2 regions of the Microbispora sp. CA-135349 genome follow, and region 2 is predicted to be linked to the other one. Evidence: riboswitches for the same ligand, from Rfam matches in the RefSeq annotation. Region 2 holds a riboswitch; the other holds the start of a gene.
The links. A riboswitch is a leader RNA that binds a small molecule or an ion and turns the genes downstream of it on or off. The one in region 2 is predicted to bind cyclic di-AMP.
Positions count from the first base shown of each region.

Region 1: linked by a shared signal. The riboswitch ahead of ACQPZZ_RS19580 (CHAP domain-containing protein) and the one ahead of ACQPZZ_RS14135 (C40 family peptidase) in region 2 are both predicted to bind cyclic di-AMP.

Region 1 is NZ_CP192001.1:4,195,572-4,202,851, forward strand. Features, by position in the region: gene rox (rifampin monooxygenase) at 1-411, shown strand, start outside; gene ACQPZZ_RS19560 (helix-turn-helix transcriptional regulator) at 544-993, shown strand; gene ACQPZZ_RS19565 (VOC family protein) at 999-1,409, shown strand; gene ACQPZZ_RS19570 (ATP-binding cassette domain-containing protein) at 1,555-3,945, shown strand; gene ACQPZZ_RS19575 (hypothetical protein) at 4,052-4,516, shown strand; gene ACQPZZ_RS19580 (CHAP domain-containing protein) at 4,712-5,392, opposite strand; cyclic di-AMP (ydaO/yuaA leader) riboswitch at 5,407-5,538, opposite strand; gene ACQPZZ_RS19585 (sensor histidine kinase) at 5,758-6,933, opposite strand; gene ACQPZZ_RS19590 (response regulator transcription factor) at 6,930-7,280, opposite strand, start outside.
Region 2 is NZ_CP192001.1:3,000,928-3,008,207, forward strand. Features, by position in the region: gene ACQPZZ_RS14125 (NYN domain-containing protein) at 6-1,322, shown strand; gene ACQPZZ_RS14130 (C40 family peptidase) at 1,458-2,420, shown strand; cyclic di-AMP (ydaO/yuaA leader) riboswitch at 2,726-2,879, shown strand; gene ACQPZZ_RS14135 (C40 family peptidase) at 2,954-3,538, shown strand; gene ACQPZZ_RS14140 (hypothetical protein) at 3,786-4,679, shown strand; gene ACQPZZ_RS14145 (glycosyltransferase family 4 protein) at 4,788-5,897, shown strand; gene ACQPZZ_RS14150 (Nramp family divalent metal transporter) at 5,957-7,280, opposite strand, start outside.

The sequences.
Region 1 (7,280 bases), 1.2 Mb from region 2:
GAACTGCTCTCCTCTGAACCGGGCGCGCAGGCCGTGCGCAGGCTGCTCACCGAACTGATGGACTTCGACGAGGTGAACCGCCACCTGATCGAGAAGATCACCGCGATCGGCGTCCGCTACGACTTCGGCGAGGGCCCCGACCTGCTCGGCCGCCGCCTGCGCGACATCGACGTGAAGCAGGGCCGCCTCTACGACCTGCTGCACCGAGGCCGCGGCCTGCTGCTGGACCGCACCGAACGCCTGACCGCCGGCGGCTGGTCGGACCGGGTCGACCACCTCGCCGATCCCACCGCGGCACTGGACGCTCCGTGCGTCCTGCTACGCCCCGACGGCCACGTCGCCTGGATCGGCGACGACCAGCGGGACCTGGACGACCACCTCTCCCGCTGGTTCGGCAGGCCCGCCGACTGATCTCACCTGAGCGGCGGCCATCCCGCGGATGCGCGGGCCGGACATCCACCGCCCGCCGGCATGGCGGAAAACGGCCATGCCGGCGGGCGGTGGCCGCGCGAAAGTGTCGGTGGCGCGACGTACTATCCCCGGGTGACCAGCAGAACCGCCTCGCCGCAGCACCTGCGCGATCTCGCGCTGCTGCGCCGAGTCCGTGACCGCATCGACCGGGAGTACGCACAGCCGCTGGACGTCGAGGCGCTCGCCCATGGTGTGAACATGTCGGCCGGGCACCTCAGCCGCCAGTTCCGGCTCGCCTACGGCGAATCGCCGTACAGCTATCTGATGACGCGGCGCATCGAACGCGCGATGGCGTTGCTGCGCCGTGGCGACCTCAGCGTGACCGAGGTCTGCTTCGCGGTGGGCTGCTCGTCTCTGGGCACCTTCAGCACCCGCTTCACCGAGCTGGTCGGCGTGCCGCCCAGCACCTACCGGCGCCAGGCGGCGGACGCGACCGCGGGCATGCCGCCCTGTGTGGCGAAACAGGTGACCAGGCCGGTCAGGAATCGAGAAGCGCCACTCGCCGAGCCGCGGCTAGCGTGACGACCATGGACGTCAGGATTCACTCGGTCTTCCTCCCGCACGACGACCCGGACGCTGCCCTGGCCTTCTACCGCGACACCCTCGGTTTCGAGGTCCGGGGCGACGTCGGTTACGGCGGGATGCGCTGGATCACGGTCGGTCCTCCCGGCCGGCCCGGCACGTCCATCGTCCTGTACCCGCCGGCCGGCAACCCCGGCGTCACCGACGACGAGCGCCGCACCATCGCCGAGATGATGGCCAAGGGCACCTACGCCATGATCACCCTGGCCGCCGAGGACCTCGACGGCCTCTTCGAACGGCTGCGGGCCGGCGGCGCCGAGGTCGTTCAGGAGCCCGTCGAGCAGCCGTACGGGGTTCGCGACTGCGCCTTCCGCGATCCTGCGGGCAACTTGATCCGCGTCAACGAGCTGCGCTGAGCCGGCCATGCCGCATCGCCGGTTCCGCGGCGGCCCGCGCAGGGCGCACAGAACCGGGCGTACCGCTCGAAGCTGGTTGAATCAGTCAGGCGACGCCGGCGCGGGTCGCGAGGACGGCTCCGCCTGAAACTTATATGGAGACACGATGACCATGGCCCCGAGGACGGACACGCGGTCGGCCACGCCGCACGTCGCCGACACCCACGACCTGATTCGCGTGTACGGCGCGCGTGAGAACAACCTCAAAGATGTCAGCGTCGAGATCCCGAAACGCCGGCTCACGGTGTTCACCGGCGTCTCCGGCTCGGGCAAGAGTTCGCTGGTGTTCAGCACGATCGCGGCCGAATCGCAGCGGCTGATCAACGAGACCTACTCCGCCTTCGTACAGGGCTTCATGCCGACGCTGGCCCGGCCCGAGGTCGACGTGCTCGACGGGCTGACGACCGCGATCGTCGTCGACCAGGAGCGGATGGGCCCCAACCCCCGTTCCACGGTCGGCACCGTCACCGACGCCAACGCGATGCTGCGCATCCTGTTCAGCCGGCTCGGCCGGCCGCACATCGGCTCGCCCCAGGCGTTCTCCTTCAACGTCGCCTCGATCAGCGGCGCGGGCGCGGTCAAATTCGAGCGCGGCGGCAAGACGGTGAAGGAGCGGCGCGAGTTCAACGTCACCGGCGGCATGTGCCCGCGCTGTGAGGGCATGGGCCGGACCTCCGACATCGACCTGTCCCAGCTGTACGACGACTCCAAGTCGCTCAACGAGGGCGCGCTCACGATCCCCGGCTACAGCGTCGACGGCTGGTACGGCCGCATCTTCAGCGGCTCCGGTTTCTTCGACCCGGACAAGCCGATCCGCGACTTCACCGAGAAGGAACTCCACGACCTGCTCCACAGGGAGCCGACCAAGATCAAGGTCGACAACATCAACCTCACTTACGAGGGCCTGATCCCGCGGATCCAGAAGTCGATGCTGTCCAAGGACAAGGAGGCGTTGCAGCCGCACGTCCGGGCGTTCGTGGAGCGGGCGGTGAAGTTCATGACCTGCCCCGAGTGCGGCGGCACCCGGCTCAGCGAGGCGGCCCGGTCGTCCAAGATCGAGGGGATCAGCATCGCCGACGCCTGCGCGATGCAGATCAGCGACCTGGCCGACTGGGTCCGCGGCCTGGACGAGCCGTCGGTCGCGCCGCTGCTCACCACGTTGCAGCAGCTCCTCGACTCGTTCGTGGAGATCGGACTGGGCTATCTGTCCCTCGACCGGGCGTCGGGCACGCTGTCGGGCGGCGAGGCGCAGCGCGTCAAGATGATCCGCCACCTCGGCTCCTCGCTCACCGATGTCACCTACGTCTTCGACGAGCCCACGACGGGCCTGCACCCCCATGACATCCAGCGGATGAACGGCCTGCTGCTGCGGCTGCGGGACAAGGGCAACACGGTGCTGGTCGTGGAGCACAAGCCGGAGATGATCGCGATCGCCGATCACGTCGTCGACCTCGGCCCCGGCGCCGGCACGGCGGGCGGCATGGTCTGCTTCGAGGGCACGGTCGAGGGGCTGCGGGCCGGCGGCACCGTCACCGGCCGCCACATCGATGACCGGGCCGCCCTCAAGAAGTCGGTGCGCACGCCCACCGGCACGCTGGAGATCCGCGGCGCGACGGCGAACAACCTGCGCGACGTCGACGTCGACATCCCGCTCGGAGTGCTCGTCGTCGTCACCGGAGTGGCCGGATCGGGCAAGAGCTCGCTCATCCACGGGTCGATCCCCGCCGGCGCGGGTGTCGTGTCGGTCGACCAGGGCGGCATCCGCGGCTCGCGGCGGAGCAACCCGGCGACGTACACAGGGCTGCTCGACCCGATCCGCAAGGCGTTCGCGAAGGCCAACGGCGTGAAGCCGGCGCTGTTCAGCGCCAACTCCGAGGGCGCCTGCCCCACCTGCAACGGCGCCGGCGTCATCTACATGGATCTGGCGATGATGGCCGGGGTCTCCACCACCTGTGAGGAGTGCGAGGGGAAGCGGTTCCAGGCGGCGGTGCTGGAGCACAAGCTCGGCGGGCGCGACATCAGCGAGGTGCTCGCGATGCCGGTGGAGGAGGCCCAGGAGTTCTTCGGCTCCGGCGAGGCGCGCACGCCGGCCGCGCGCGCCATCCTCGACCGGCTCGCCGACGTCGGGCTCGGCTACCTCACGCTCGGTCAGCCGCTCACCACGCTGTCCGGCGGCGAGCGGCAGCGGCTCAAGCTGGCCACCCACATGGGCGACAAGGGGGGCGTCTACGTCCTGGACGAGCCGACCACCGGCCTCCACCTCGCCGACGTCGAGCAGCTGCTCGGCCTGCTGGACCGGCTGGTCGACTCCGGCAAGTCGGTCATCGTGATCGAGCATCACCAGGCCGTCATGGCGCACGCGGACTGGATCGTCGATCTCGGTCCGGGCGCCGGTCACGACGGCGGCCGGATCGTCTTCGAGGGCACTCCGGCCGATCTCGTCGCCGCCCGCTCCACCCTCACCGGCGAGCACCTCGCGGCCTACGTCGGCGCCTGACCGGGGCCGTCGCGGGCACCGCGACGGCCGCCCGCAGGAACATGTCGTCAGGACACGTCAGGCACTAGGGTGACCGCGATCGCCCGCGTCGGCAAAGGAGATGATCATGACCACCGACCCGACGATGACCCGGATCGGCCAGGGGGTGGAGTTGCATCACCACCAAGGTCAGCGTGAAGCCGCCCGCGACCTGTTCGCACAGATCTGGGACGACATCGGCGGTGAACAGGGCGACCCGCTGCATGTTTGCGTCCTCGCCCACTCAATGGCCGACGTGCAGGACGACGTGCACCAGGAGCTGATGTGGGATCTGCGTGCGCTTGCCGCCGCCGATCTCGTCACCGACGAGCGGGTGGCCCAGGCCGGGGTGCCACTTTCCGTGGCCGGCCTGTATCCGTCCTTGCACCTGAACCTGAGTGAGTGCTATCGCAAGCTGGGCGACTCAGGCCGCGCCCGTGAGCATCTCCAGCAGGCGCGGGCCTTGATCGGCGAGCTCGGCGACGACGAGTACGGGCAGCTCATCAGGGGCGGCCTGGAGCGGCTGGCCGCACAGCTGGGCGAGGCCACCTGACGCGCTCCGGGTCTGCCGGAGGCTCGATCCTCGCTCTGATCGGCCCGGCCGGACAGCCCCGTTCGAGAACCCGTCGCGGGTCGCGGCGTGCGAGTGCACAGCGATGGCCGGCGGCACTCCGGTCCCTCCCTTGAACGGCGAAGCGCGCCGGGATCACCGGCGCGCTTCGGGGTCCGGTGCCGGACCGCCGGGCCGTCAGGCGGAGGCGGTGGTGGAGGCGTCCGCGGGATACATCGGGTAGCCGTACCCGACCACCTGCGAGGTGGGGCGGGTGCGGGTCTCGACGGCGCCGCCGTCGCCCGTGTTGCCCTCGATGGTCTGGATGGTGCCGTCGCCGTTGTCCTTGACGACGAAGCCGACATGCACGATGTCGTCGATGTCCTTGCTGCCGTTCCAGTTGAAGAACACCACCGCGCCCGGCTTGGGCGTCTGACCCCAGCGGCCGTGGTCGGCGAACCAGCGGGCGTGCTCGACCGTGTAGGCGTCGGAGCCCATGACGGGCCCGATGCCGAGCTGGTCGCCGACCCAGGAGACGAACATGTCGCACCAGGCGGCGTTGAGGTAGCCCTTCAGGGTGCCTCCGTCGCGGGCGAGGGTCTCACGGGCGCGGGGCGAGGACATGTACCACTGCTGGAACTTGGTTCCGCCGCCGGCCGCGTTCTCGCTGATCCCGACCTGGCTCCTGGCCAGGGTCAGCACGTCCGCCGCGCTGATCTTGGGCAGCGTGGAGGCGATCTCGGCCATGGACTGCGAGGCCGCCGGGCCCTTGCCGGCGTGCGGGTTGTCGGCGTGCGCGGCCGGCGACGCGACCAGCACGGTGGCGGCGAGGGCCCCGCCCGCGAGGGCAGCGCGCATACAGGTGTTGAGGACGTGCATGGTGGGGCGAACTCCCTTACTTCCATGCCGCCTACCGGGTTAGCTGACGGGTTCGGGCTGGAAGTCGCCCTACGGCAGGCATGCCGATTCACCCCAGGAGAGGTGGGTCCCCGGCTCCGCGGACGCGGACTCGGCGGCCGGGCGGCAGGCCGGTATCGGCCGGCCGCGTCGGTCTGAGGAGGGCTTCTTGACCATTGAGATGAGCAAGTGCGCCCTGAGATGCCTAAAAGGTAATAGACCAGGTCAAACCGGTCAAGTTAGACCAAGTCAGATTTTACGGTGCTGAATGCGCCAAGCGGGCGGGGGTGGGTAGGGGCCGCGCCACGTGATCACCAGGGGCGCGCCGTGGCGCGCGCAACCCGTGATCACCCGGGCAGGCGCACGGTCACCGCCAGGCCGCCTTCCGGCCGGGCCAGCGCCTCCGCCGTGCCGCCGTGGGCCACGGCGATGGCCCGGACGATGGACAGGCCCAGCCCCGCCCCCCGGGCGGAGCGCACGCGGTCGCCGCCGAGCCGGCGGAACGGCTCGAACATGTCGTCCACCTCGTACGGCGGGACGAGGGGCCCGGTGTTCTCCACCGTCACGCTCACCCCGGCCTCGTCCTCCCGCAGCCGGACCCAGACCTCCCCGTCACGCACGTTGTACTTGATCGCGTTCTCCAGCAGGTTGAACAGGCAGCGCTCGAGGAAGAGCGGATCACCCTGCGCGACCGCCGGGCGCAGGTCCTCGTGGACGACCACCTTCCCGCGTCGCGGCTGCAGGTCGATCTGCTCCATCACCGTACGGACGACCTGCCGCAGGTCGACCGGCCTGCGGCAGGTCACCTCCTGCTCCGACTGCGCCAGCATGAGCAGGCCCTCGATCAGCCGCTCATACCTGGCGTTCGTGCCCAGCAGCGCGCGGGCCAGCGCCTTGAGGTCCTCCGACGCGGCCGGTTCCTCCAGCGACACCTCAAGGACCGTACGGTTGACCGCCAGCGGGGTGCGCAGCTCGTGGGAGGCGTTGGCGATGAACCGGCGCTGGGCGTCGAACACCCGGTGCAGCCGGTCGAGCATCGCGTCGAAGGTGTCGGCGAGCCGTTTGACCTCGTCCTGCGGGCCGCGCAGGGCGATCCGCTCGTGCAGCGTGCTCTCCGACAGCCGCTGCGCGGTCTCGGTCACGCGGTCGAGCGGGCGCAGCGCGCGGTCGGCCACCAGGTAGCCCAGCACCACCGCGACGGCCCCGACCAGGATCATGACGATCACCGTCGACCTGAGCACGTCGCTCAGCACGTCCGCCGCACCCTGCTCGACATTGGTCCGCACCCGCTGCGCGAGCAGGTCGCCGTCGGGTAGCCTGCCGCCGGGGACGGCAACGGGGGCGCCCGCGCCGGTCACCTTCGACGCCACCGCCACCACGAACCGCTGGTTGAGCGCCCGCGCGGTCAGCAGGTGAGTGAACCACAGCAGCACCGACCCCGCCAGGAGGAACAGCCCGCCGTACAGGAGGGTGAGCCGCATCCGCAGACCGAGCCCGCCCCACAAGGACAGGACGCGATTCACAGCCGGTACCCCCGGCCCGGCACGTTCTCGATCACCGGCGGCTCGCCCAGCTTGCGGCGCAGCGAGGTGATCGTGACGCGCAGCACGCCGGTACCGGCGCCGGCGTGCTCGTCCCACACCTTCGCGCGCAGCCGGGCCGGGGTGACCAGCCCGCCGCACGCGCTCATCAGCTCGTGCAGCACGTCGAACTCCTTACGTCCCAGCGCCACCTGACGCCCGTCCCGCACGACCGTGCGGCGGGCGGGGTCGAGCCGGATCCCGGCCCGCTCGATCGCCGGCGGCACCGCCCGGGGCGTGCGCCGGGCCAGCGCCCGGATCCGGGCCACCAGCTCGGCGAACGCGAACGG
Region 2 (7,280 bases):
ACGAGATGAGTTCAGCCGGAGAAGGCCTGTCTCGTCCGTTGCCCGAGCAGGTCCGCTTACACGTGGTGGAGGTCGCGGCGCAGGTGCTGGGCTCGATGCCCGCCGCGGCCGTGCCGCCGCCGTTGCGCAACATCGCCAAGTTCGACCCTCGCAAGCGCGCCCGCCTCGGCAGCGCTCCGATCGCGGCCCAGCTGGAGAACGACAAGGAGTTCCGCGAGCGGGTGGCCGAGACGGTGGAGACCGCCTGGCCCGAGCTGGTGGGGAGCCTCGCCGAGGGCACGGTGCCCCCCGCGGCCGAGCCGGTGCTGGTCGCGGCGGCGGCGTACCTGACCCGCCCGCCCGGCTGGCCGGAGCTGGTCGAGCAGGCGCGGGCCGACCTGGAGCAGGCCGCGGCGGCGGGCACTCAGCGGGAGCAGGCGGAGACGCGGCTGCGCGAGCAACTCGCGGCGCAGCGTGCCTCCGCCAAGGAGGAGATCGACCGGGTGCGCGAGCAGCTCAAAGCGGCCCGCGCGGAGAACTCCGACCTGCGGCGCAAGCTTCACGACGCCCGTGAGCGAGTCAAGGCCGCCGAGGCCAGGGCGGCGGAGCTGGAGGCCGAGACGGCCGAGGCGCGGGCCAAGGCCGCGAACGCCAACGGCGCGGCGGAGACCGAGCTGCGCAGGCTCAGGGATCGCCTGGCGGACGCCGAGCGCCAGCTGGAGACCAGCCGCAGGGCCGCCCGCGAGGGCCGCAGCATCGAGGACGCCCGGGTGCGGGTGCTGCTGGACGCGCTCCAGGACGCCGCCGCGGGGCTGCGCAAGGAGCTCGGGCTGCCCACGACGATCAGCAGGCCGGCCGACTACGTGAACGCGGTGGTGCCGGGTGAGCCGGGGGTGACGGCCGTGCCCGCGCGGGCGCTGGCCAACGACGACCCCCAGCTCCTCGACCAGCTTCTGGCCATCCCCCACCTGCACCTGGTTGTGGACGGCTACAACGTGACCAAGACCGGTTACCCGTCGCTGACCCTCGCCGACCAGCGGGCCCGGCTGCTGACCGGGCTCGGCGGGCTCGCCGTGCAGACGCGGGCGGAGGTGACCTGCGTCTTCGACGGCGCCGAGCTGAACGGGCCCGTCCAGGTGTCCGCGCCCCGCGGGGTGCGGGTGGTGTTCAGCCCGCCCGGGGAGATCGCCGACGACCTCATCCGCACGCTGGTGCGGGCGGAGCCGCCGGGGCGGGCCATCGCGGTGGTCTCCTCCGACCGGGAGGTGGCCGAGTCGGTGCGCCGGATGGGCGCCCGGCCGGTGCCCTCGCTCCTCCTGCTGCGCCGGCTCGGCCGAAGCTGAACGACGTGCGCACGCTCCGCTCCGGCGTCGTCGCCGCGCGTGATGACTGCCGCGAATACCTGCGAATAGGTTGAGACTTCATGATCGCCTAGATAGAGTCGCGCCGCAGGTTTCGTTGATCCAAGAGGGGGCTCAGTGCGAGGGCGTGTGCCGGTGGCCGCCGGTTTGGCCACGGTGGTCCTGCTGACGCCGGTGACGGGCGCGCAGGCGGATCCGAAGCCCACGGTCGCGCAGGCCAAGGCGAAGCTGAGCAAGCTCAACAAGCAGGCCGACACGATCGTGGACCGCTACAACGCGGCCAACGAGAAGTGGAAGAAGGCGAGGGAGAAGTACCTCGCGATCAACGGCGACTACAAGAAGCAGAACGTCCGGGTGGAGGCGCTCCGCTCCGGGCTGGTCACGATGGCCGTCAACAGCTACCAGGTCGGCGACATGGGGTCGTTGGGCGGCGTCTTCTCCGGCGGCGACCCCGACGCGATGCTCAGCGGCCTCGCGACGCTCAACCACATCTCCGCCGAGCGTGCCGGGCGGCTCAAGGAGTACGAGAGCGCCATCAAGGACCTCAAGGACCGCCGCGACCGGAGCAAGGCGCTCTACAAGGAGGCCACCGACGTCAGGGGCGAGCTCGCCGGCGAGAAGGAGAAGGTCGACAAGCTCGTCAGGGAGCAGATGAAGCTCCTGCGCTCACTCGGGACGTTCAACCCCGGCAACCCCAACAGCCCCGGCGTCGTCTACACCGGGCCCGCGTCCGGCAACGCGCTCGCGGCTCTCCAGTTCGCCTACAAGCAGGTCGGCAAGCCGTACCGCTACGGGGGCACCGGACCGGACGGATGGGACTGCTCAGGGCTCGTGCAGGGCGCCTGGGCGGCGGCCGGGGTGACCCTGCCCCGGACCAGCTACGAGCAGTGGGCCTGGGGGGCGAGCCGCCGGGTCTCGCTGGACGAGCTCCAGCCGGGAGACCTGCTCTGGCACGCCGGGTACGGGCATGTCGGCATCTACGCCGGTGACGGCAAGGTCGTCCACGCCCCGCAGACCGGCGATGTTGTGAAGATTGTCACACTTGCCGAGTATCACGCGATCGGCGCCGTCCGCCCCTGACGTCCGCGACTTCTGTGCTTTTTGTGGCTGCTGTGACCGGATTCGCCGCTCGTTGCCAGGATTGTGAGCAGAGTCACATTTAGCCCTTTCGCCCTGCGGGTACGCTGCCGTTTCTTCTTGGTGACCTTCGTTATCTGATCTTTACGCGGCGGGAGGGCTTTGCCGAACGCGGCGGGTCCTCGGTAGCTTCTGGGCCGCGGCGAGCACGCCTCGCCGTCGCGAGCCCGGTCCGGCCGGCCGGTCGCGCAGTCATCCACCGTCATCGGCGCCCTTCACCACTCTCCCCTTCGCGGGATCCCCCCGGCGCCGGTGGCATGCCGAGTCCGTGCAGTCAGGAGGCACGGAGCCGGGGAACCATCGACCTTCACCGAAGGTCCGGGGTGAATCGGCGCGTCGCGCGCCGTAGGGCGACTTCCCCGCCCGAACCCGTCAGCTAACCCGGTAGGCGTGAGCGGAAGACCCGAGGAGAGATCCTGTCTACCACCCCCGCTAGTCTGTCCCGTCTTGCCCGAATTGCCCTTGGGGGTGCCGCTTTGACGGCATCCGTAGGGGTCGCCGGTGCGCAGCCGGCGGCGGCCGACACGGTGACGGTCACGGTCGTCAAGACGGACACAGCGGCGAAGACCGCCGCGAAGACGACCACGAAGACGGACACGAAGGCGAGCACCGGCACCACCGCTCGCAAGGCCGCCGTGAAGAAGCAGCAGACCAGGCAACGCGCCGCCAAGCGGAAGATCGGCAGGGGCGTGCTCCAGCAGGTCAAGGCCGAGCGCGCGGTCAAGGCCGCCAAGAAGCAGATCGGCGACCCCTACCGCTACGGCGCCACGGGACCGGGCGCGTTCGACTGCTCGGGCCTGGTCCAGTACGCCTGGCGCCAGGCGGGCGTACGGCTGCCGCGCACGACGTGGTCCATCCGCAGCGCGGTCAGGAAGAAGGTGTCCTGGGGTCACTTCGAGCCCGGTGACCTGATCTTCACGAGCGGCGGCGGCCACGTCGGCATGTACGTCGGGCACGGCAAGATGATCCACGCTCCGCACACCGGCACGCGGGTCCGGATCGACAAGCTGGACGCCTACCGGAGGAGCACCTTCGTCGGTGCCGTCCGTCCGGGCGTCTGACGGGCACCGGTCACCAGCCCCCTCGACCGGCGCCGTCCCTACGGCCCCGCCCACCTCGCCGAGGTGGGCGGGGCCGTGACATGTGCTGGTTAGCATGCACGGCGTGACTCCTCCATCCCCTGAAGGGGACGGTCTCCTGCCTTGTCCGGCTGAGATGTCCCCCTGCCGGATGGACCCGGCAGTCCCCTCGCCAGAGCGGACGGCTCCGCGGGCGGCGCCCGGCGAGGCCTCCGCGGTGCCCGGGAGCGTGGCGGCGCCTGCGCGGGCCGATCGGCGCCACCCCGCAGACCCGCCCCACAGGTTCCGTCTCCGCCGCACGGCGGCCGTCGCCGTCGCGCTGGCCGTGCTGCTGGCCGGGCCTGCCGCCGCGGCCCCGCCCGACCCGCTGCGTCCCCTGCTGACGCGTGCCCGCGCCGCCGTGCGGGAGCATCCGGACATGTGGACCGGCGCCTCCGTCGTCCGCGGCGAGCGCGTCGTCGTCGTCGGATCGCCCGGGTCGCTGATCGCCGGGATCGCCGCGGTGGCCGGCGAGGCGGACCGTACGGTGTCGAGGGTCTGGGGGAACCACGGCCGGGGGCACGAGGGCGCGGTTGTCCTCGTGCCGCGCACCGAGGAGCAGGCGGCCGTGCTGGCCGCGCCGGCGAAGGTGGACGATCTGGCGGCCGTCGCCACGGCCGGCCGGGTGATCGTGCAGCCGGCCGCGTTCGCCCGCCTGACCGCGACCGGCCGTCTGGTGGTCGTGACCCACGAGCTGACGCACGTCGCGACCGCCGGCCCCCGCGCCGTGCCGATGTGGCTCATGGAGGGCTTCGCCGACTATGTCGGCTATCTGGACAGCGGCCTGCCGGTCCGGACGATCGCCGCCGAGCTGGCCGCCGACGTGGCCGCGGGGAAGGCGGCGCTGCACAATCTGCCGGGGTCCGCCGACTTCGCCGCCAGGCCCGCCCAGGCGTATGAGGAGGCGTGGCTGGCCTGCCGCTACATCGCCGTCCGGTTCGGCGAGCGGAGCCTGGTCGCGCTCTACCGCGCCGCGTCGCGCGAGGAGATCGGCGCGGCCCTGCGCGAAGTGCTCGGGCTGACCGCCGAAGGCCTGACCCGCGAATGGCGGTCCTACACGCGCGAGCAGCTCGCCCCGTCCTGATCACCACAGGGCGTTTTCACAGGGCGACGGCGAGGCCGCGGCTGCGACAATGCGTTCTCGGGCGGCGCGCGGGCGGACCGCCCGGCCACGCCGGCAGCGGGGGTGAGGATGACGAAGCGGACGCTGATCATCACGAACGACTTCCCGCCCAGACCGGGCGGCATCCAGGCGTTCGTGCACGGCCTCGCCTCGCGCAGGCCGCCCGGCTCCGTGGTCGTGTACGCCCCGTGCTGGAAGGGCTGCGAGGAGTTCGACGCCCGCCAGCCGTACGAGGTGGTCCGTCATCCCTCCTCGCTGATGCTGCCGACGCGCTCGGTGGCGAGCAGGGCGGCGGCGCTGGTCGAGGACGGCGCGACCGTCGTCTTCGGCGCGGCGGCGCCGCTGGGGCTGCTCGCCCCCGCCCTGCGCGCCGCCGGCGCGGGCCGGATCGTCATGCTCACCCACGGGCACGAGGCGTCGTGGGCCCGCCTGCCGGGGGCGCGCGCCCTGCTGGGCCGCATCGGCGCGGGGGCCGACGTCGTGACCTACCTAGGCGAGTACACCCGCCGCCGGATCGCGCGGGCCGTTCCCGCATCCAGGCTGGTACGGCTCGCGCCGGGGGTGGACACCACAGCCTTCCGCCCGGGAGCGGGCGGCGACCGGGTCCGCGCGTCGCTCGGCCTGGGAGACCGCCCGGTCGTCGTGTGCGTCTCGCGGCTGGTGCCGCGCAAGGGCCAGGACGTGCTGCTGCGGGCCTGGCCGCTCGTCCTGCGGCGCGTCCCCGGCGCGGCCCTGCTCCTGGTCGGCGGCGGCCCGTCACGACGGTCGCTGGAGCGGACGGTCGCCCGGGCCGGCCTGCGCGGCTCGGTGGTCGTCACCGGGTCCGTCCCCTGGGCGTCCCTCCCGGCCTACTACGACGCGGGCGACGTGTTCGCCATGCCCTGCCGCAGCAGGTTCGGGGGCCTGGACGTCGAGGGCCTCGGCATCGTCTACCTGGAGGCGTCGGCCACCGGGCTGCCGGTGGTCGCCGGGTCCTCCGGAGGCGCCCCCGACGCCGTACGGCACGGCGAGACGGGCCTGGTGGTCGACGGCACGTCGCACACGGCGGTGGCCCGGGCGCTGTGCGATCTGCTGGCCGACCCGGCCCGCGCCCGGGCGATGGGCGAGCGGGGCCGGGCCTGGATCGAGGAGGAGTGGCGCTGGGACCTCGTCGCGACCCGGTTCGCCGCACTGCTTTGACTTCGTTTCCCGGCTGCGGACCGGGCTTCCTCCGGAGGATTCGGTGAAGGAAGGCCACCTCAGCCGGTGAACACCTCCACCAGCAGGAAGCCGTTCAGCGCGCTGATCACGGCGGCGACGACGACGCCGGCGACGGTGGTGAGGCGGCGGTTGACGAGGTCGCCCATCAGCTTCCTGCTGCCGGTGAACGCCACGAGCGGCACCAGGGCGAACGGGATGCCGAACGACAGCGCGACCTGACTCAGGACGAGCGCCCGGGTGGGATCCACCCCTGCGACCAGGACCGCCATGGCCGGGATGATCGTGACCAGGCGCCGCGCCAGGAGCGGCACGCTGCGGCGCAGGAACCCAGCCATGATCACCTGCCCGGCGTAGGTCCCCACGCTGGAGGAGGCCAGTCCGGAGGCGAGCAGGGCGAGCGCGAACGCGACGGCCGCCCCGGGGCCGAGGACCTGCCCGAGACCGGCGTGGATGGCCTGCAGGCTGCCGGGATCGCCGCCTCCGAACGTGGCGGCGGCGACGGTCAGCATCGCCATGTTCACCAGCCCGGCGGTGCCGAGGGCGACGGCGATGTCCATCCGGCTGGCGCGCACGGCCTCCCTGCGCGCCGCCTCCCCGTGCCCGCCCTGGTGCTGGGTGAGGGCCGAGTGCAGGTAGACGACGTGGGGCATGACGGTCGCCCCGATGATCCCGGTGGCCAGCAGCAGGCTGTCGGTGCCGGCCAGGCGGGGCACGAAACCGCCCGCCACACCCGCGAGCGACCCCGACAGCAGCACCTGGTAGGCGAAACCGGCCAGGACCACGGCGAGCATCGCCGTGACGGTCGCCTCGAACCTGCGCCGCCCGCGCGGCGCGAGCATCAGCAGCAGCGAGGAGACGACGGCCGTGATCGCGGCGGCGGGCAGCAGCGGCACACCGAACAGCAGGTTCAGGGCGATCGCGCCGCCGATGAACTCGGCCAGATCGGTGGCGGCGGCGACCAGCTCGGCCTGCACCCACAGCGGCAGGCTCACCCGGCGCGGCAGGGTGTCCCGGCACAGCTCCGGAAGGTTGCGGCCGGTGGCGATGCCGAGCTTGGCCGACAGCGCCTGCACGAACATGGCCAGCACGTTCGCGACGGCGATCACCCACAGCAGCATGGTGCCGTACTGGGCGCCGCCCGACATGTTGGTCGCGAAGTTGCCGGGGTCGACGTACGCCACGGAGACGACGAAGGCGGGGCCGCACAGGCCGGCCAGCCGCGCCAGGCGGCCCGGCGACGACCGCCGCGCGGCGGGATCCGCGGTGGTGGGAAGCGCGGTGGCATCGGCCGTGGGATGGGCGGTGGCGGGGACGGCGGCGGCGGGATCGGCGGGCGCGGGCCCGTTCACGGGACGGCGGGAG